2 regions of the Methylobacterium sp. yr668 genome follow, and region 2 is predicted to be linked to the other one. Evidence: predicted binding sites of a transcription regulator. Region 2 holds the regulator's gene; the other holds the start of a gene.
The links. Region 2 encodes HrcA, which represses chaperone genes, less so after heat shock. Its sites were predicted from a motif close to GTTAGCACTCNCNNNNNGNGAGTGCTAAC; they were not measured.
Positions count from the first base shown of each region.

Region 1 (4,185 bases), on a different contig from region 2:
GGAGCGGCTTGCCGGTCTGAACGACGGCCTCGAGCACCGGCAGCATGGCCTGGAGCGACGAGAGCTTCTTCTCGTGGATGAGGATGTAGGGATCCTCGAGCTCGGCGACCATCTTCTCCGCGTTCGTGATGAAGTACGGGGAGAGGTAGCCGCGGTCGAACTGCATGCCCTCGACGACGTCGAGCTCGGTCTCGGCCGTCTTGGCCTCCTCGACCGTGATCACGCCCTCGTTGCCCACCTTCTGCATCGCGTGGGCGATCATCTCGCCGATCTCCGTGTCACCGTTGGCGGAGATCGTGCCGACCTGGGCGATTTCCTCGGACGAGGCGACCTTCCGCGAGCGGCCCGCGATATCCTTCACGACCGCGGCCACGGCCAGATCGATGCCGCGTTTCAGGTCCATCGGGTTCATGCCGGCGGCGACGTACTTGACGCCCTCGCGGACGATGGACGCCGCCAGAACGGTCGCCGTGGTGGTGCCGTCACCCGCAATGTCGCTCGACTTCGAGGCCACTTCGCGCACCATCTGGGCGCCCATGTTCTCGAACTTGTCGGCGAGCTCGATCTCCTTGGCGACCGTCACACCGTCCTTGGTGATGCGCGGGGCGCCGAAGCTCTTCTCGATCACGACGTTGCGGCCCTTCGGGCCCAGCGTCACCTTCACTGCGCTGGCGAGCAGCTCGACACCGCGCAGCATCCCCTCGCGAGCATCAACCGAAAAGCGAACATCTTTGGCGGACATGGTGGTGCGCTCATCATCTGTCGTCTGGCCCCAAGGCACGCCACAGCGGGCGCCTCGACGGGAAGGTCGTCGTTCGAGGCCGCGAACGGCCTGATCGAGGCTAGGCGACGATGCCCAGGATGTCGGATTCCTTCATGATCAGGAGGTCCTGGCCGTCAATCTTGACCTCGGTGCCGGACCATTTGCCGAACAGCACACGGTCCCCCGCCTTGACATCGAGCGCGTTGATCTTGCCGGCCTCGTCGCGTGCACCGGGCCCCACAGCGACGACCTCGCCCTCCTGCGGCTTCTCCTTGACCGTATCGGGGATGATGATCCCGCCCTTGGTCTTCTCCTCGCCTTCGATGCGACGGAGCACCACGCGGTCGTGCAGCGGACGGAATTTCATTGTGAGATCCTGATCGTTCCCAAGCGAGATCCAACCGCGGTGATTGGCGCTGTCGCGGGACAGAGACCGGCGAGATTGTTTCGCCGCTTGATCGACCGACTGTTAGCACTCGCCGCATGGAAGTGCTAATCTTATGATGGGACAGCGGGCCCCGCTCATCCGGAAGCCGGGGCAAAACGCCTAAACGGCCCCTTCAGCGAGGGACAGCGGATTCGAACCGCCTGCGTCGATCGACCGATCTCCGCGCCGCGCGGATCAACCTGCGCGATCGTCCGCCCTGATCGGGCCGCTCAAGCAGGACTGTGTTGGAGGATGGCAAGACGATCAGTCAGCCCACCGCTCCGCCGACCAGCGACGATTTCACCGTGAAAAGCAACTGTCTCGCCTGAAATCGCCAAGAGTTTTGACAATCGAAAATCTGGCCGGTGGCAGACGGATATTTCGTCTCTTTCACACGTTACACTTGTCCGCGCGATGGTCAGTCCCGCCGCTGGCGGACAAGGATCATTGTCATGACAATTCTGATGGCCGTCGCTCTGGCGATTGCGTTGCTCGGCATCGCGCTGACGTCGGCAGCCTACCGGTTTGCACCGGTGTCGAAGCACATAGCGAGCGGGGATATCGTCCTCGTCTGTGGGATCAGCACTGCGGCGTTGGGAAGCCTCGGAGTCCTCCTGCAGATCTTCACCGTCTGACCTGCGGGCTCGTCGAAGCCGCGTTGCCCGTGACCGGGTCGCGCGGCGGGATCCATGTCATGGACGGGAGGCTGCCACCATGCCGACACTGCCCGACGCCTACCTCCGGGACATCCTTGCAAAGGCGGAACAGGAACTCGCCGCGGCCGAGCTGCGCCGGGCCCAGCAGGCACGGATCGTCGCCGGCCCGCTCAATAGCCCGGAGACCCGAGCCGCCGCGGAACTGCTTCTGCGGGAGATCGACCGGACCATCACGTCCATCTGGGCGAACCGCCATTTAATCGAGGTCATCCTGGCCTGATCAAGCCGAGCCGGCAGATATGCCGATGCCGCGTTCATCCCCCCGCCCCTCGGCCAAGCGCGTCTCGTCCGTGCACAACGGCAGGTCGGCGGCTGGGGCCCCGACAATGGCACGGGACCAATCCTCACGATGCGTGTCACGTGCCGTTGCCTTGGGCGGTCATGCTGCCCGCGATCGGACCCTTATTCGAGCCCTCGGCAAAAACGTGGCCTGCACGGCACCGCCCGCCGACACTTCCCGAGGGGGCTGGCGACAAGCGTCAGCTCACGAAACTGCGCCACGGTCTGCCAAGGCGTTCGCCGACAGAGCCATCCGCGGCACGCATCTCCAAGCCACTTCGCTGTCGCTTTCCCAGATCATCGAGCGTCACGATCATCCACGAGACTTGGGCTTTGGGGGTCTGTGCGCTCGAAGCGGAGGGTCAATACCTGAGCTCGCTCCAGCGAAAGCAGACCATCAGCGACCAGGCCCGAAACCACTTCCCCGAATTCGTCCCTGGTAAGGCCACGACTCTTGAAGGACTTCACGATCGTGTCCGAATGCGCCATGACCATCAGATCGCGCTTGATCTCCATCGTCGAGGGGATCGATATTTTGCGCCCAAAACGTTTCTGATTGAGCATGGCGGATCTCCTTGACGACAGCAACGGAAGCTCGAGTACTGAAAACGCCGAGAACGTTATTTCGTTCAGATCAGCGCCTGTTTCATGTTTTCCGGGATAAAATTACTAATATGCGATAAATCGCCAGATTTATATTTATTTGATCTGGTAAAATATTTTCGACACACCATCTTATGAGAGTCGCCGCATCCTGCGGGCGATCGCCGCGACGCGCGACTGTGTCGTCGGACGGACGCGGGTCCTGTCGCGTGCTGACGTCAGTCAGCAGGTGATGCGCTGAGTTCCCGGCATGGCGAATCTCGGGGACGACCCTCGACATGATGGAGCGGCTCTACGTCGCCAGTCGACCTGGCCACCTGAGCAAACGGTGACGTCATCGGCCGGCGCTTTGGCAGGACAGCGGCCGTCGGCTGTCTGCATGCGCGTGAATTCAGCCCGTCCAGCAAGGAGTGCGTTATGGCTCAACCCAGACTTACAGGCTTGGAGTTCAGCTGGTTCACCAAGTGCCAGATGATGGCGTCAAATTATGCCCAGCACTGGGAGATGGTTCTCGAGCCTGATCTTGGAGGTCTGATTCAGGCCGTCGCCACCGATGCGCGGACCAGCTTCACCGGGCCGCAATCGATGCGTCGCGTCGCCGAACGACTGACGCTCGTTGCGGACTCGCTTGTCGCGGCGAGCGACGATCGGGCTCGCGCTGCTGATTTGCGCCGCGAAGACGGTCGTTGCACGGAAGCGCTGCAATACTTGGCTTCGCAACTGGCGAGCACGGCAGCCAGCGTCGAGGCACGGAAGCATGCGTCCGCCTCCGCGACTGAAACAAGTCAGGCGCCGTCGGCGTGACTGCCAAAGGACTTATAATATCGGTCCCGGAAGATTAATAAACGGTTCTTATCGGAGCATTGAACAGATCAGATGATCGTTTTCAGATCCGATCCCCACAAGTTACAGGTCATGCCATCGGCGAAGGAGCCCGGCCGGTTCGACTGGTCGATCACGCGGGACGACGTGATCGTGCGCCAGTCGGCCCGATCCTTCGATTCGGAGGGCGCTTCGGAGACGAATGGCGATTTAGCCCTTCGTCGGATGACGGTGCGTTGGCAGGGCGCGCGATAGGCGCCGCAACCGCTACGGTCGTGCCTCCAACTGGGTCATCGCTCCGCCGGGCATGTCAGAGCCTTCGGCCTGTCCGAGTGAGACCGGCGGGAGCTGCGCCGAGACCGACGCGTCCCGCGTGCCGTATGGCGGCGCCGACTAATTGCCCAGCCGGCGTCATCCTGCCGACACCGATCGCCTGCCGCGCCGGAAACGGCGGACCGGCGCCTCTTCCCGTGGTGGGAAGGGGACTCGCCGTCCCTCGGCAATCGGAAGGCACGCCCCATTCCAGTGAACAGGATCAATCCCATAACAGGCCGTTCAAGAACAGCGTGGCTGCT
Region 1 covers NZ_FOZY01000083.1:113-4,297, forward strand. The annotation lists partial or broken gene groEL (chaperonin GroEL) at 1-742, opposite strand, end outside; gene groES (co-chaperone GroES) at 843-1,130, opposite strand; gene BM419_RS31420 (hypothetical protein) at 1,643-1,825, shown strand; gene BM419_RS31425 (hypothetical protein) at 1,905-2,126, shown strand; gene BM419_RS31430 (hypothetical protein) at 2,483-2,749, opposite strand; gene BM419_RS31435 (hypothetical protein) at 3,206-3,592, shown strand.
Region 1: a site for HrcA is predicted at 1,232-1,260, ahead of groES (co-chaperone GroES). Genes of this name have one in related genera too.

Region 2 (17,335 bases):
GGCCGGAGTCGCGGCCGCGCGGCGGTCGAGCTGCGCGGCGAGGCCGCTGAGGCGGGTGTTGTGGTCGCGCTCGACCTGCTCGAGCCGCTCGCCGAGGGCCGTGACCTTGCCGTTCAGGCTCTTGTCGACCTGCGCCAAGCGCTCGCCGAGGGCGGTGCTGCGGCTGGCCGCCTCCTTCCGCGCCACGTCGGTCGAGGCGCGCAGGTCGGCGAGCACGGTGTGGAGCTGCGCGATGTCGGCGGCGAGGCGCACGGTCTCGGTGCGGCCGGCATCGAGCGTCGTCTCGAGGGCCGCGAGCGCGTCGGGCCGGACGGAGGCCGGGCGGGAGAGCGCCATGACGCCCCCGCCCAGGAGGACGCCCAGCGCGAGGGCAGCCCCCGGGATCGCGAACCGCTTCGGATCCAGGCGCGCCAGCGACGCCAGCGCGAACTTCCCGCCGGCCGGCGAGGCCGCGGTCTCGGTCGCGGCGGCCGCGGCGTCGGTCTTGCCGGTCACCGCGGCCTTGAGCAGGTCGGCCGGCGAGATGCCCTGGGAAACGCCCTGCTTGGCTTCGATCTTCGTCATCGCCCCGAACTCCGCACGCGGCCTCGCGCTGCAAGCGTTCGTTAAGGACGTTTGTTTACGAAACCCTTACCGCACGCCCGTCGCTCAGGCCGCGAGCCCGCGCTTCTTCAGGAGCGGCTCGATGCTCGGCATCCGCCCCCGGAAGGCCGTGTAGGCCTCGCGCGGGTCGCGCAAATTGCCGGCCCCGTACACGAAGGTCCGCAGCCGCTTCGCCGTCTCCGGATCGAAGATGTCGCCGGCCTCGCGGAACGCGTCGAAGGCGTCCGCGTCCAGCACCTCAGACCAGAGGTAGCTGTAGTATCCGGCGGCGTAGCCGTCCCCCGAGAAGATGTGGGCGAAGTGCGGCGTCCGGTGCCGCATGCTGATCTCGGCCGGCATGCTGATCCGCCGCAGCGCCTCGGCCTCGAAGGCGGGTACGTCGAGACCGTCCTCGCCCTCCGCCGAGAGGTGCAGGGTCATGTCGACGATCGCCGAGGACGTGTACTCCACGGTGGCGAAACCCTGGTTGGAGGTCCGCGCGGCGAGCAGCTTCCGCAGCAGGGCGTCGGGCATGGGCTCGCCGGTGCGATGGTGGCGCGCGTGGGTCCGCAGGACTTCCGGCTGCTCCAGCCAGTGCTCGTAGAGCTGCGAGGGCAGCTCCACGAAGTCGCGCGATACCGCCGTCCCGGACAGGAGCGGGTAGGTCACGTCCGAGAGCAGCCCGTGCAGGGCGTGGCCGAACTCGTGGAACAGGGTGCGCGCGTCGTCGAAGGACAGCAGCGTCGCCTCGCCGTCCGGCGCCTTGGCGAAGTTCATGACGTTGACGATGATCGGCGTGACCGTCCCGTTCAGGCGCTCCTGCGAGCGGAAGGCGCTCATCCAGGCGCCGGACCGCTTCGAGGCGCGGGCGAAGTAGTCGCCCAGGAACAGGCCGACCTCGGACCCGTCGGGATTGCCGACCCGCCAGACCCGGACATCGGGATGGTAGCGCGGCACGTCGGCGAGTTCCGTGAAGGTCAGACCGAACAGCCGCGAGGCCGTGTCGAACGCCGCCTGGATCATCCGCTCCAGCGGCAGGTACGCCTTGATCTCGCTCTCGTCCAGGTCGTGCTCGGTGCGCCGCACCTTCTCGGCGTAGTGACGCCAATCGTGCGCCTGGAGGGCGAAGTTGTGGCCCTCCGCCTGGATGGTGGCCTGGAGACGGTCGCGCTCCTCCGCCGCCCGCGCCCGGGCCGGCGTCCACACATCCCGCAGCAGCCCGGTCGCCGCGTCCGGGCTCGCCGCCATCGTGTCGTCGAGGGCGAAATGGGCGAAGCTCTCGAAGCCGAGGAGCCGCGCCCGCTCGGCGCGCAGCCGGATGATCTCCGCGATGATCGCCCGGTTGTCGGTCGCGCCGCCGTTCTCACCGCGCCGCGTCCAGGCCGCGTAGGCGCGCTCGCGCAGGTCGCGCCGGGTCGAGCAGACCAGGAACGGCTCGATCAGCGAGCGGGACAGGGTGATGACGTGCCCGTCGAGGCCGCGCTCCTTCGCGGCGCTCTCGGCCGCGGCCCGCAGGAACGGCGGCAGGCCGGCCAGATCCTCCTCGCCCTGCAGCGGCAGGGTGAAGCTGCTCTCGTCGGCCAGGAGGTTCTGGCTGAACGTGGTCCCGAGCTCCGACATGCGCGCCGCGATCTCGGCGATGCGGGCCTTGTCCTCGGGCCCGAGATCCGCCCCCGACCGGCGGAAGCGGATCCGGTACCGGTCGAGGACCCGGCGCTGCTCCGCGCTCAGGCCCTCGGCGTCGATCGCCGAGATCCGGGCCCAGAGCTCGGGGTTGAGGTAGATGGCGCTGCCGTGCCGGGCGAGCTTCGGCCCGATCTCCCGCTCGATGGCCTGCAACTCGGGGTTCGTGTGGCTGCCTGTCAGGTTGTAGAACACGCCGGCGACGCGCTCGAGGGCGAGGCCGGCCCGCTCCATCGCCTCGACGGTGTTGCCGAAGGTGGCGGGAGCGGACTCACTCGCGATGGCGCGGATCTCGGAATCGTGCGCCGCCAGGGCGGCGTCGAACGCGGGCCGGTAGTGCTCCGGCCGGATCCGCTCGAACGGCGGGAGGCCGTGCGGGGTGCTCCACTGCGCCTCGCGGAAGGGATTGTCCGGCGGCAGGCTCGGGAGCCCGGCATCAGCTGCGTCCGACATGCAGTCCTCGATCTCGACGTCCAAGCGACGGCGCGATCGTACGCGCCGCAGGTGCGCCGACATGGGGTGTGCCGGCGCGATCCGGAAGACAGTGGTCCGATCGGCGCGGCCGTCAACCGGGTCTGGGCGATCCGAATGGCGTCTCGCCCGTTGTAGAGGCCAACGCCCACGCTTCGAGGCCCCATGCCGGGACGCAGCCTGTCGATCCTCCGATCCGCGACGCTCCTGGCGGGCGGCGCCCTCGCCGCGGGGCTCGCGCTACCGGCCACGCCGGTCGGCGCCGTCGAGACGCCGGCGGCCACGGTGCCGACGCCCCCGCCGCTGCCGCCGGAACGCCCCGAGGCGCTGAAGCCGCCCGTCGCCGAGCCGGCACCACCGACGCCGCCGGCGCGGCCGCCCGAGCTGAAACCTGCCGTGGCTGAGCCGAGCAGGGAGCCGAGCAAGGACCTGGCCCGGGAGCCGTCGAGGGAGAATGGCCGGGACAAGCCGCCGGAGTCCGGGCAGGAAGCCGGGAAGGAAGCCCCGAAGGAACCCGCGAAGGAGACAGCGAAGGAGACAACGAAGCCCGAGATCGCCTCACCGCCGCCAGCGCCGCCCGCGCGGCCGCCCGAGCTGTCGGGCGCGGCCGCCCTGGCGCTCAAGGTGACACCGCCGGACGATTCCGCCTGCCGGACGCGCCTCAAGCGTCTCGGGGTCGAGTTCGAGCCGCTGCCGCCGATCTCCGAAGGCCAGTGCACCGCGCCGCTGCCGCTCAAGGTGACGAAGTTCGCCGACGGCGTGACGCTGCCGCAGGGCGCCACGCTGACCTGCCGGACCGCCGAGGCGCTGGCGCGCTGGGTCACGGAGGTGCAGATCGAGGCCGATCGAACCCTGAAGCATCCGCTGACCGCGCTCGAACTCGGCGGTTCCTATGTCTGCCGGGGACAGAATCACGACGTCGACGCGAAGCTCAGCGAGCACGCCTTCGCCAACGCCGCCGACATCATGGGCTTCGCCTTCGCGGGACGCGCGAGCATCCCCGTCAAGGCGATGCCGGACGGTTCCGAGGAGGCGCAGTTCCTCGGCGCGGTGCGCGCCAAGGCCTGCGGCTTCTTCCGCACCGTCCTCGGCCCGGGCTCGAACGCCGCCCACGCCAACCATCTCCACCTCGACGAGCGCGAGCGTAACGGCGGTCACCGCCTGTGCCAGTAGAACCGGGTGGAACGTTCCCGCAGGTCCGGCATTTCTCGGCTCGGGAGCGCGTCCGCTCCCCGGAATGACGACGGCGATGATCCCGAAACCCTGGCGGCCGGTCTGCGTGGCCCTCCTGGCGAGTTGTCTGGCCGCGCACGGCGCAGCCGCCCGGACCGGGAAGGGCCGGAAGGTCGAGACGGCCCAGCCGCCGGCGCTGACCGCCGAGGCGGTGAACGCCGCGACTCTAGCGCAGCCGGGCGCCGGGAAGAGGGAAGGCACGAAGTCCGACACGAAGGCCCGTCGGGCCAAGTCGTCGGACGACAAGCCCGATCCGCTGATCGTCAAGGCCCAGGTGCTGCTCGATCGCGCGCGCTTCTATCCCGGAGCGATCGACGGCCGGAAGGGCGACAATTACCGTCACGCCCTCTCGGCCTTCGCGGTGGCGCAGGGGCTTCCCGCCGGCGAGACCCTGACGCCCGAGATCTGGGACAAGCTCCAGGCGACCAGCGACAAGCCCGCCGTCACGGACTACACGCTCACCGAGGCCGACGCCGCTGGCCCCTACGTCGAGCGGATCCCGCCCAAGATGGAGGAGCAGGCCGAGCTCAAGTCGATGGGCTACACCAATCCCCGCGAGATGCTGGCCGAGCGCTTCCACATGAGCCGCGACCTCGTCAGCGCGCTCAATCCCGGCAAGCCCCTCGACAAGGCCGGCACGACCATCGCGGTCGCGGCGGTGGACCCGATGGGCACGGACAAGCCGAAGGGCAAGGATCTGCCCCAGGAGCCGAAGGTCGAACGCATCGAGGTCGACAAGTCGAGCCGCGACGTCCGCGCCTACGGCGCCGACGGGAAGCTCGTGGCCTATTACCCCGCGTCGATCGGCAGTGCCGAGAAGCCGGCCCCGAGCGGCGAGACCAAGGTGAAGGGCGTCGCGTTCGACCCGGACTACACCTACAACCCGAAATACGCGTTCAAAGGCGTGAAGGCGCAGCACAAATTCACCATCCAGTCGGGGCCCAACAACCCGGTCGGCCTGGTCTGGATCGACTTGGCGATTCCGAGCTACGGGATCCACGGGACGCCCGAGCCCGAGAAGGTCGGGAAGACGGAGTCCCACGGCTGCATCCGCCTGACCAACTGGAACGCCCGCGACCTCGCCGCGCATGTGACACGGGGCGCCAATGTCACGTTCAAGGACGATTGAGCGGCCGCGCGGCGACACTCGCATACGCCCGCGCGAAGCCGCCCGCACAAAAATGTATCATCGGTTAACATAGCGCCCGGTCTGGGTGTCGGAACGGGCCGGGAACGCTTGACACATTGCGCATTACGGGCGACGCCTCAGGTTGTCTCGCGGGCTGACCCTCGGGCCGCGTTCACCCGTCCGGACGCTGCTCACGCGGTGCGCAAGGCGTGACCAGCCGCATGGCAAGATCCCCGGCGACGGGGGCATTCGAAGGGAAGACGGCCCGGCGTGATTGCTGACCCCAACGACGACGTCCTCAACGGCGTCCGTGTTCTCGTCGTCGAGGACGAGGCCGCGATCTCGATGCTGCTGGAGGACATGCTCCTCGATTTCGGCTGCGCCGTGGTCGGGCCGGCCGCGCGGCTGTCCTCCGCGCTGGAGATGGCGTCGCAGGAAGCGTTCGAGGTCGCCATTCTCGACGTGAACGTGGCGGGTGAGCCGATCTACCCGGTGGCCGAGGCCATCGCCAAGCGCGACCTTCCGCTGGTCTTCTCGACCGGTTACGGCGGTGCCGGCATCCGCGAGCCGTTCCGCGACAGGCCCGTCGTCCAGAAGCCGTTCAGCCAGGCCGACCTGAAGCGGACCCTGATCGGGGCGATCCGCGCCGCTCGGGACTGAGACCCGGCGCGTCGGCTCCGGCGGCCTCGGGCCGCCCGTCAGAGACCCTCGATGGTGAAGACCCGCTCGACATGGGCGGGCCAGGTGCGGGATCCGACGAACACGGCGTCGGCCCGGAACGTCGACCCGGCACACCACGCATTGCGTCCGATCCAGGCGCGGACCGCGCGGGAGAACCGCCGCCGCTTGGCGGCGTCGATCGCCTCCCGGGCATCGTCGCGGCGCGCCCGAGCCTTCACCTCCACGAACACGACGGTCTTCCAGCGCCGGACGACGAGATCGATCTCGCCGCCCGCGACGCTCACGCGCCGGCCGATCGGCCAGTACCCCTTGAGCATCAGCGCGGCGAGCGCCAGCCACTCGGCGCGGTGGCCGAGCCGGTAGGCGGCGCGGCGCCGGCCGGTCCGGTCCGGCAGGGCCCCGGTCATCCCTGGTCCCGCGCCAGCGCCAGCGCGCGGGTGTAGACGAGGCGCCTCGGCTGACCGGTCTCGTCGGATACAAGGCTGGCGGCATCCTTGATCGAGTGCCGCTCCAGCGCCGCCAGGATCAGGGCGTCGAGGGCGGCATCCGAATCCGCGCTGCGCTCCGGCGCCGTCGCCGCACCGATGATCACCACGATCTCCCCCTTCGGCGGTCCCTCCTGGGCGAAGCGTGCGCTCAGGCTGCCCAACGTATCGCGCCGGATGGTTTCGTAGAGCTTGGTCAGCTCGCGGGTCACGGCCGCCGGCCGCTCCGAACCGAGCACCGCGGCGGCGTCGGCCAGCATGTCGGGCAGGCGATGCGGCGACTCGAACAGGACCAGGGTGCCGGGAACCTGGATCAGCGCCTCCAGGCGGTTGCGCCGCGCTCCGGCCTTCTGCGGCAGGAAGCCCTCGAAGAAGAACCGGTCGGTCGGCAGGCCCGCCGCGACCAGCGCGGTCATCACCGCGGACGGCCCCGGGACGGGCGTGATGGCGATCCCGGCCTCGATGGCGGCCTGGACCAGCTTGTAGCCGGGATCCGAGACGAGCGGCGTCCCGGCATCCGAGACCAGCGCCAGGGCCTCGCCGGCGGTGAGCCGCGCCACCATCCGCTCGCGCACCGCGTCGTTGGAATGCTCGTGATAGGCGAGCAGCGGCGTCGTGATCCCGTAATGCGCCAGCAGGTTCCGGGTGACGCGGGTGTCCTCGGCCAGGACCGCGTCGGCGGCCGCCAGCGTCGCCAGCGCCCGGATGGTGATGTCGCGCAGGTTCCCGATCGGCGTCGCCACGATGTGCAGGCCCGGCGACAGGGGTTCGGTCTCGCTCGCGAGGCCGAAGGCCGTGAAGGTCGTGCTGCGCGGGCGGTCGGGGGCGAGCTTCGGGGACGGAGCTCGGGTCGGGGCGGCGGGCCCCGGGTCGTCGAATCTGCGGGTCATCACCGGCGATCTTGCCACACTGGTCGCCTCTCGTCGCGGCGAGGCCGCGTGGCCGGGGGGCAAGTCCCCGCCGCCGCGTTTACATTTGAGAATCCGCCGGTCAGGCTGCAGAGCCTGCCCGAAGGAGTACGCGCCATGGCGCGCCCGACAAGCGCGCGGGACCGTCTCGTGCGTGTCACCGCCCAGACCGCCGCGCTCTGCGCGATCCTGCTCTCGCTCGGCGGTTGCGTCGGCAGCGACCTCGCGCGACGCGCGACCGGGCCGCAGGCCGAGCTGTCACCGCCGGCCGCCGTGCCGGATGCGCCGGGCGCCGCGCCCGCGGCGCCGTCGATGCCGGCCGCGGGCGGCGGCGGGCGCATCGGGGCGGGCTCGGTGAAGGTCGCCCTGGTGCTGCCGCTGACCGGCCAGGGATCGACCGTGGGGGCCGCGATGCGCAACGCGGCGCAGCTCGCCTACGACGAGGCCCAGCAGCCCGACCTGACGCTCATCGTCGAGGACGACCGGGGCAGTCCGGACGGCGCCCGGGAGGCGACCCAGGAGGCGCTGCGGCAGGGCGCCGAGATCGTGCTCGGCCCGCTCTTCGCCGGCAGCGTGCAGGCCGCCGCGGCCGTCGCCAGGACCGCCGGCAAGCCGGTCATCGGCTTCTCCACGGACGCGACCGTGGCGAACCAGGGCGTCTACCTGCTGAGCTTCCTGCCGCAGCCGGAGGTGGACCGCGTGGTCGAGGACGCGGTCGCGGGCGGGAAAAGGTCCTTCGGGGCGCTGATCCCCGAAACCGCCTACGGCAACGCCGTCGAGGCGGCGTTCCGGGAGGTCGTCGCCCGAAAGGGCGCGCGCGTCGCCGCCGTGGAGCGCTACCCGGCCGGCGCGCCCGGCCCGGCGGTCGAGCGGCTCGCGCGGGTGATCGCCGGGCCCGGTGCCACCGCCGACGCGCTGTTCATCCCCGAGACCGCGGACGCGATGCCCGCCGTGGCGGCCGCGCTGACGAAGGCGGGCTTCTCGCCGGCCCGGGTGCGCCCCCTCGGCACCGCCCTCTGGAACGAGCCGTCACTGTTCGCGGTGCCGGCCCTCCAGGGTGGCCGCTTCGCCGCGCCGGACCGCGTCGGCTTCTCGAATTTCAGCGCGCGCTACCAGGCCCGGTTCGGCGCCGTCCCGCCGCGGGTGGCCTCGCTCGCCTACGACGCGGTGCTGCTCGCAGCGGCCCTGTCGCGGCGCTACGGCTCGCAGCGCTTCGCCGAGACCACCCTGACCAACGGCCTGGGCTTCGCCGGCGTCGACGGGACGTTCCGGTTCCGGCCGGACGGTCAGAGCGAGCGGTCCCTCGCGGTCTACGAGATCCGCAACAACGCCGCGACGCCCGTCAGCCCGGCGCCCCGGGTTCTCGCCAAGCCGGCGATCTGATCAGGCGGCGAGCTCGGCGACCAGGGCGTTGAGCACCGGCGCCCCCCGCGCCGTGGCGGCGATGCGGCCGCCCGGCAGCCGCTCGAGCAGGCCGTCCCCGATCAGCATGCCGATCCGGTTGCCGTTCAGCGGCCGGCCCTTGAGCGCCGCGTAGCGGTCGGGATCGATCCCCTCGCGCAGGCGCAGGCCCATCACCAGGAACTCGTCGGCCTGGTCGGCGGCCGAGAGGCTCTCGGTCTCGACGATCCCGTGGCCCTCGGCCTCGACGCGGGCGAGCCACGCCTCGGGCGACCGCTCCGTCACGGTTCCGACCCGGCCCTGTCCCGTCACGAGCCGTCCGTGGGCGCCCGGACCGATGCCGGCATACTCGCCGTAGCGCCAGTAGAGCAGGTTGTGCCGCGATTCCGCCCCGGGCCGCGCGTGGTTCGAGATCTCGTAGGCCGGGAGGCCGGCCTTCGCGCAGAGCTCCTGGGTGACGTCGTAGAGGGCGCGGCCGACCTCGTCGTCCGGCGTCACCAGCTTGCCGGCGGCGGCGAGCCCGTGGAACGGCGTCCCGGGCTCGATGGTGAGTTGGTAGAGCGAGAGGTGCTCGGCGGCCCGCGCGAGCGCGTCACTTAGCTCCGCCCGCCACAGGTCCGGCGTCTGTCCGGGCCGCGCGTAGATCAGGTCGAAGGAGGTCCGCGCGAAGGCCGACTGCGCCAGGGCGATCGCGCCGAGCGCCTGCGCGGTGTCGTGCAGGCGCCCGAGGGTCCGCAGCGAGGCGTCGTCGAGGGCCTGGATCCCGAGCGACACCCGGTTGACCCCGGCGGCGCGGTAGCCCTGGAAGCGGCCCGCCTCGACGCTCGACGGGTTGGCCTCGAGGGTCACCTCCGCGTCCGGCGCGACTGCCCAATGCTCCGCCACCGCGTCGAGCAGCCCGGCCACGGTCGCGGGCTGCATCAGCGAGGGCGTGCCGCCGCCGAGGAAGATGCTGGTCACGGTCCGGCCCGGCGTGCAGGCGGCGGTGTGGGCGATCTCGGCGCGGAAGGCTGCCAGGAAGCGCGGCTCGTCCACGCCCGCGTGGCGGACGTGGCTGTTGAAGTCGCAGTACGGGCACTTCGCGGCGCAGAAGGGCCAGTGCAGGTAGATCCCGAAGCCCGCGTCGCGGGTCGGATGGTCCGGGCCGGTCGATGACATGATGGCGGGCATGTGAGCGCCCGCGCGCCGTTTGGCAATCAGGCGCCGGGCGCGAGGCAGGCGCGGCTCAGCTCGACGAAGGCCCGCGCCCGGTGCGACAGGCCCCGCCCCTGCTGCCAGTCGACCCCGTGCTTCTCCTCGGCGCTCATCTCGCCGAAGGTGCGGTCGTGGCCGTCCGGCCGGAAGATCGGGTCGTAGCCGAAGCCCGCGGAGCCCTTCGCGGCGACGAGGTCGCCGAAGACCCGTCCCTCGAACAGCTCGGTGTGCCCGTCCGGCCAAGCCAGCACGAGGGCGGACACGAAGTGCGCCCGGCGCTCGGCGGCCCCGCGCCGGTCGAGTTCGGCGAAGATTCGCGCCATCGCGCCGGTGAAGTCCTTGGTCGCGCCGGCCCAGCGGGCCGAGAAGATGCCCGGCGCGCCGTCCAGGGCGTCGACGCACAGGCCGGAATCGTCCGCGAAGGCCGGCAGCCCGGTGGCGTCGGCCGCCGCCCGCGCCTTGATCGCCGCGTTCTCGGCGAACATCGTGCCGGTCTCGTCGGGCTCGGGCAGGCCGAGCTCGCCCGCCGACACCGCCTCGATCCCGAACGGCGCGAGCAGGTCGCGCATCTCGGCGAGCTTGCCGGCATTGTGCGTGGCGATGACCACCTTCCCGGTCAGACGGCGGCTCACGCGAGGGCCTCCTTCTGCAGGGCGACCAGCCGCTCGGTGCCGGCACGGGCGAGGCCGAGGAGCTCGAGGAGCTGCTCCTGCGTGAAGGGCTCCATCTCGGCGGTGCCCTGCACCTCGACGATGCCGCCGCGACCGGTGAGGACGAAGTTGGCGTCGGTCTCGGCCGCCGAATCCTCGGCGTAGTCGAGGTCGAGGACCGGCATGCCCTTGTAGAGTCCGCACGAGACGGCGGCGACGTGGTCGCGCAGCGGGTCGACGGAGATGATCGAGCGGGTCCGCATCCAGGCGAAGCAATCGTGCAGCGCCACCCAGGCGCCCGTGATCGCGGCCGTCCGGGTGCCGCCGTCGGCCTGGATCACGTCGCAATCGATCGTGATCTGGCGCTCGCCCATGGCCGGGAGGTTGGTGACGGCGCGCAGCGACCGGCCGATCAGTCGCTGGATTTCCTGGGTACGCCCCGACGGCTTCCCGGAACCGACCTCGCGGCGGGTGCGTTCGTGCGTCGCACGCGGCAGCATGGCGTACTCGGCCGTGACCCAGCCCTTGCCGGAACCGCGCAGCCACGGCGGCGCGCGCTCTTCCAGCGACGCGGTGCAGAGCACCCGGGTGTTGCCGAAGCTGACGAGGCAGGAGCCCTCGGCGTAGCGCGAGACCGCGCGCTCCAGGCTCACGGGCCGCAACTCGTCGGCGGCACGCTTGGAAGGCCGCATCGCGGGCCCCTTCTGTCGAGAGTGTCGAGGGCCGGGCTCTTAGGCCGCCGCGCCACCGCGGGCAAGCATCGCCGTACGGATTGATCCGCGCGGGACGGTTGGACATGATCGGACCACAGGATGACCCCGTGACACACCCCAGTTCCAACTTCTCGAACGGCCAAGCGATGCAGGCGCTCGCCGCCCTCAACGAGCGTGCCCGGGAGATCTTCCGGCAGATCGTCGAGAGCTACCTCACGACCGGCGAGCCGGTCGGTTCCCGGAATCTCGCGCGCATCCTCCCGATGGCGCTGTCGCCGGCCTCGATCCGCAACGTCATGGCGGATCTGGAGCATTCCGGCCTCATCTTCGCGCCGCACACCTCCGCCGGCCGCCTGCCGACGGAGCTCGGCCTGCGCTTCTTCGTGGACGCGATGCTCGAGCTCGGCGACGTCAGCCAGGACGAGCAGGCGCGCATCGAGGCGCAGATGCGCGCCGCCGCCTCGGGTCACACCTTCGACTCGGCCCTGGCCGAGGCCTCGACCATGCTGTCCGGCGTCTCCCGGGGCGCCGGGGTCGTCCTGACCACCAAGGCGAACGTCAACCTGAAGCACATCGAGTTCGTGCGCCTCGATCCGGCCCGCGCCCTCGTCATCCTCGTCTCGGACGACGGCTCGGTGGAGAACCGCCTCGTGGACCTGCCGGCGGGCCTGCCGGCCGGTGCCCTCCAGGAGGCGACGAACTTCCTCAACGCGCGCCTGCAGGGCCGCACCCTCGGCACGCTGCGCGCCGAGATCGAGGCCGGTCGCAAGGCGATGAAGCGGGAACTCGACGCGATCACCGAGCGCCTCGTCGACGCCGGGCTCGCCACGCCGGTCGGACCGACGGAGGCCCGCCAGCTGATCGTGCGCGGGCAGGCCAACCTGCTCGACGACCTGCGCGCGGTCGAGGATCTCGAGCGGATCCGCCTCCTGTTCAACGATCTGGAGACCCAGAAGGACGTGATCGATCTCCTGTCCCGCGCCGAGGGCGGCGAGGGCGTGCGGATCTTCATCGGCTCGGAGAACAAGCTGTTCTCGCTCTCCGGATCCTCGCTGATCGCGGCGCCGTTCCGCGACGGCTCGCAGAAGATCGTGGGCGTCGTCGGCGTGATCGGTCCGACCCGGCTGAACTACGCGCGGATCGTGCCGATGGTCGACTACACGGCGCGCGTGGTGTCGAAGCTCCTGGACGGCGGACGGTAGAGGGCACCGGGCAGAGGATCCGCCCGGCCCACCAATCTTCCTGTGATTGCCCGCTCAGGCCGGGATCACGTCCACGATCTCGTAGGTGTCGGGATCGATGATCACGATGTCGTCGCGGACCAGGACGAAGTCGTAGCCCTCGTATTCCGGCACCAGCTCGATGATCGCCGGCGGCAGCCTGTGGAGCCTGACCGAGCGGGGGATCGCGGTGCCGATCGCCAAGCCGAAAGCCACGTCCCGGAGCGGCGAGACGCCCAGACGCGTGATCGAGCTGCGGAACTCGGTCCGCTGACGGGTGTCGAGGCGGCCGACAGCGCCGCGGACGGCGCCGCGGTCGCGGGCACCGGCACGGCCGTCCCGTTCGCCGGCCGGACCGCGACCGCCGCGCTCGGGACCGGCCGCGTCGCGGTTGCCCCGCTCGGGTCCGGCACCCGGCTCGCGGCCACCCCGATCGCCGGCACCGCGTTCACCCGCACCGCGTTCGCCCGCACCGAGATTCGCGGCCGGGCCGCCCCGGTCCGCCGGTCCGTTGCGCTCGGCCGCGCCGCCCGGGCGACTCGGTCCCTCGGCGCCGCGCGGCCCACCCTCGGCACCGCCGGGACCGCGCATCGCCCCGCCCTCGGGCGCGCCGCCCCTCATCCCGCCGCCGGCACCGCCAGCAGGGCCGCCGGCAGGGCCGCCGCCGGACGGACCCGCGCCCGCTCCGGCCCCACCACCCGGGCCGCCGGCGCCGCCGCCCGCACCACCGGGTCCGGCCCCTCCGCCGCCCGGGCCGCCCTGCGCGAACGCCGTCGCCGCGCCGGCGACGACGATGGCGGCCGCGACCGCGTCTCTCAGAACTCGCTTCATGGCCTCTTCCTCCTGCGGTGGTCGGAACGCCATCGACGCCCACGCCGGCCCGCAACGGGGTCCTGAGGCGAACCGTTCCCTCCCGTGGCACTGTGGACCCGCGGCCGGTGACACCGCCCTGCGCTGTCCTCGGCTAAGTCGGATCACGGCCTTGCGATCGGGCGCGTCACCTGTAACGTCGCGCCGCACCAAGAAGAGACCGGCCTCGGCCGGCACCAAGATTGATCGACGGAGACGCCATGTCCGCCTCGCGCGACGATACGATCGGTATCGCACCGAGCGACCTCGATGATGCTGCGGACCGCAAGCGCCGGATCTGGGCGATCGTCGGCTCGTCGTCGGGCAATCTCGTCGAGTGGTACGATTTCTACTGCTACGCGTTCTTCGCGCTCTATTTCGCGCCCGCCTTCTTTCCGAAGGGCGATTCGACCAGTCAGCTCCTGCAGACCGCCGGCATCTTCGCGGTGGGCTTCTTCATGCGGCCGATCGGCGGCTGGCTGTTCGGGCGCATCGCCGACCGCGTCGGCCGCCGGACCTCGATGGTCATCTCGGTGCTGATGATGTGCTTCGGCTCGCTGCTGATCGGCATCCTGCCGACCTACGAGCATGTCGGCACGCTGGCCCCCGTGCTGCTTCTCCTCGCCCGCATGCTCCAGGGCCTGTCCGTCGGCGGCGAGTACGGCACCTCGGCGACCTACATGAGTGAGGTCGCGATCAAGGGGAAGCGCGGCTTCTTCGCCTCGTTCCAGTACGTCACGCTGATCGGCGGCCAGCTCCTCGCCTCGCTGGTCCTGGTTCTGCTGCAGACGGTGATGACCGGCCCGGAACTCACCGCCTGGGGCTGGCGCATCCCGTTCTTCATCGGCGCCGCGCTGGCGGTCGTCGCGCTCTATCTCCGGCGCTCCCTGGCCGAGACGAAGGACAGCAGCGACAAGGAGACCGCCGGCACCTTCGCCGCGCTGGCCAAGCACTGGCGGGCGTTCCTGGTCGTGGTCGCCTACACGGCCGGCGGCTCCCTGAGTTTCTACACGTTCACGACCTACATGCAGAAGTACCTCGTCAACACCGCCGGCATGCCGAAGACGTCGGCCTCGCAGACGATGACGGTTGTGCTGTTCGTCTACATGATCATCCAGCCGATCTTCGGCGCGCTCTCCGACAAGATCGGCCGCAAGGCCAACATGCTGCTCTACAGCGGCCTCGGCACGCTCATGGTGGTGCCGCTGATGACGGCCCTCGGCACCAACAAGGACCCCTACCTCGCCTTCGCGCTGATCACCCTCGGGCTCGCCGTGGTGTCGTTCTACACGGGCATCAGCGGTATCGTGAAAGCCGAGCTGTTCCCCACCAACGTCCGGGCGCTCGGGGTCGGCCTCTCCTACGCGATCGCCAACGCCACCTTCGGCGGCACCGCCGAGTTCGTCGCCCTGTGGTTCAAGGACGCCGGCATGGAGAGCACGTTCTTCTGGTACGTGACCGTCCTGATGGCGATCGCCTTCGTGGCCTCGCTGATCATGCCGAACCCCAAGGTCCACGGCTATCTCGACGGCGCGGGCACCGTCGAGGAGGCGCTGGGGAAGAAGCCGCGCCTCGCCCACGCCTGATCGGCCGCCCGGCTGGACCGGGCCGGACTTTCACGCTGATATGCCTCCCGCCGGGCGCGCCAGACGCCCGCGGGAGGACGCCATGTCGAGGAACGCCGCCGCCGGGGCGCTGGCCCTGCTCTGTCTCGCCATTGCATCCCCGTCCGGGGCCGCCGAGCCGGGTGCCGCCGACGGGCCGTTCAGGCCGACGCAGCCCGCGGGCTACTTCTTCGTCGGCGGCCGCTACGCCACCGCGGGCGGCAAGACGACGGCGTCCGGCCAGATGTTCGTGGAGTACCGCGTTCCGGAGCGGGTGACGCAGCCCTACCCGATCGTCCTGGTGCACGGCACCGCCCAGACCGGGACCAACTTCCTCGGGACGCCCGACGGCCGGCCGGGCTGGGCCGACCGCTTCGCCGCGCAGGGCTTCGCGGTCTACGTCGTCGACCAAGTCGGTCGCGGCCGCTCGGGCGGCGACCCGGACACCTACGGCCCCTACGCCCGCCTGCCCGCCGAGGATCTGGAGACGGTGTTCACCGGGCAGGAGCGGTCCGCGCTCTACCCGCAGGCGAAGCTCCACACGCAGTGGCCGGGTGGCGCCGGGATCCGCGGCAACGCCGCCTTCGATCAGTTCTACCTCTCCCAGGTGCCCTACATCGCCAGCGCGCTGCGGAGCGAGGAGCTGGTTGACCCGGCGCTGATCGCCCTGCTGGAGAAGATCGGCCCGGCGATCCTGCTGACGCACTCGCAGGCGGGCGTCTTCGGCTGGGCGGTCTCCGATCAGCGGCCCGACCTCGTGAAGGCGCACGTCGCCGTCGAGCCGAACGGGCCGACCTTCTACGACATCCGCTTCAAGGGCGGCGCGGACTGGTACGAGCGCGTCGGCGAGGCGCGGGCGCGGCCCTACGGCATCACCCGGGTGCCGCTGCACTTCGAGCCGCCGGTGAGCGGCCCGGCCGACCTGACGGTCGTCCAGGCGGAGAGCGCCGCCGCGCCCGACAGGATCCGCTGCTGGCTCCAGGCCGAACCCGCGCGCCGATTGCCGAACCTCGCCCGGGTGCCGGCGGTGATCGTGACCGCCGAGGCGTCGTTCCGGGCGACAATGGACGATTGCACGGCGGCCTTCCTGACTCAGGCGGGCGCGAAGCCGGACCGGCTGGCGCTCGCCGACCACGGCATCCGCGGAAACGGCCACATGATGATGCTGGAATCGAACAGCGACGCCGTGGCGGACGCGATCTCCGGCTGGATCCGGGGCCGGGTCCAGGGCCAAGTCGAAGCACCGGCCCGGCCTTAACCCACCGCTTACCCTGTCGGGCGAGGGTGCCCCCGTCATCCGACGAGGGACTGCATGACCGACATGACCGACACCGTGGGCGTCGCGGGCGACCGCATCCGCTCGATCATCGAGCGCGTGGAACGGCTGGAGGAGGAGATCAAGGACCTGATGGAGGCCAAAAAGGAGGTCTTCGCCGAGGCCAAGGGCGAGGGTCTCGACGTGAAGGTGCTCAAGGAGATCCTGAAGATCCGCAAGCAGGACAAGGACGAGCGCGACGAGCAGGAGACGCTCCTCGACGTCTACCTGCGCGCCATGGACGCGCCGTCGCCGGCCCCGATCGCCGCGGCGGCCTGACAGGCTCCACCGGGTGCGGCGCCGGGCGCCGCACCCCCTGTCCCGACCCCGAGGCTACGCCGCGAGATAGGCGGCGATGTTGCGCCGGATCCGCTCCAGGGGCTCCTCGGCCGGGTCCGGCAGGACGAAGCGCTTGCCCGTGATCGTCTCGTAGGCGCGGATGTAGACCGCGGCGGTCTCCAGGACGACCTCGGCGGGGATCTCAGGGATCGGGTCCTTGTACGGGTCGCAGCGGGCGACGACCCAGTTGCGCACGAAATCCTTGTCGAAGCTCTCCGGAGCCGAACCGGCGGCGAAGCGCTCGGGATAGCTCTGCGCGAACCAGTACCGGCTGCTGTCCGGCGTGTGGATCTCGTCGGCGAGGACGATCCGGCCCTCGGGATCCGTGCCGAACTCGTACTTCGTGTCGGCCAGGATCAGGCCGCGCTCCGCCGCGAGCGCCGTCCCGCGCGCGAACAGCGCCAGGGCCGCCCTCGACACGGTCTCCCACTGCGCGCGCGTCAGCAACCCGCGCTCGAGGATCTCCGCCTCGGTGAGCGGCTCGTCGTGGCCGCCGTCGAACGCCTTGGTGGTCGGCGTGATGATCGCCTCCGGCAGGCGCTGGTTCGGCCGCATCCCGTCGGGGAAGGTGTGGCCGTACATGTCCCGCTCGCCCGCGCGGTAGCGCGTCAGGATCGAGGTCGACGTGGTGCCCGCGAGGTAGCCGCGCACCACCACCTCCACGGGCAGGATCTCCAGGCGCCGGCCGACCACCACGTTGGGATCGGGATAGGCGAGGACGTGGTTCGGGCACAGGTCGGCGGTCTGCTCGAACCAGTAGCGGGCGGTCTGGGTCAGGACCTGGCCCTTGAACGGGATCGCCGCGAGCGCCCGGTCGAAGGCGCTGATCCGATCCGACGTGATGAGGATGCGCCGGCCGTCGGGAAGGTCGTAATTGT
Region 2 covers NZ_FOZY01000024.1:61,843-79,177, reverse strand. The annotation lists gene BM419_RS23750 (hypothetical protein) at 1-564, opposite strand, end outside; gene BM419_RS23745 (M3 family metallopeptidase) at 649-2,718, opposite strand; gene BM419_RS23740 (extensin family protein) at 2,902-3,909, shown strand; gene BM419_RS23735 (L,D-transpeptidase family protein) at 3,986-5,098, shown strand; gene BM419_RS23730 (response regulator) at 5,369-5,758, shown strand; gene BM419_RS23725 (YraN family protein) at 5,797-6,186, opposite strand; gene rsmI (16S rRNA (cytidine(1402)-2'-O)-methyltransferase) at 6,183-7,154, opposite strand; gene BM419_RS23715 (penicillin-binding protein activator) at 7,290-8,555, shown strand; gene hemW (radical SAM family heme chaperone HemW) at 8,556-9,743, opposite strand; gene rdgB (RdgB/HAM1 family non-canonical purine NTP pyrophosphatase) at 9,770-10,399, opposite strand; gene rph (ribonuclease PH) at 10,396-11,109, opposite strand; gene hrcA (heat-inducible transcriptional repressor HrcA) at 11,277-12,332, shown strand; gene BM419_RS23690 (DUF1236 domain-containing protein) at 12,387-13,181, opposite strand; gene BM419_RS23685 (MFS family transporter) at 13,421-14,785, shown strand; gene BM419_RS23680 (alpha/beta hydrolase) at 14,868-16,061, shown strand; gene BM419_RS23675 (DUF2312 domain-containing protein) at 16,116-16,397, shown strand; gene BM419_RS23670 (phosphoribosylaminoimidazolesuccinocarboxamide synthase) at 16,452-17,335, opposite strand, start outside.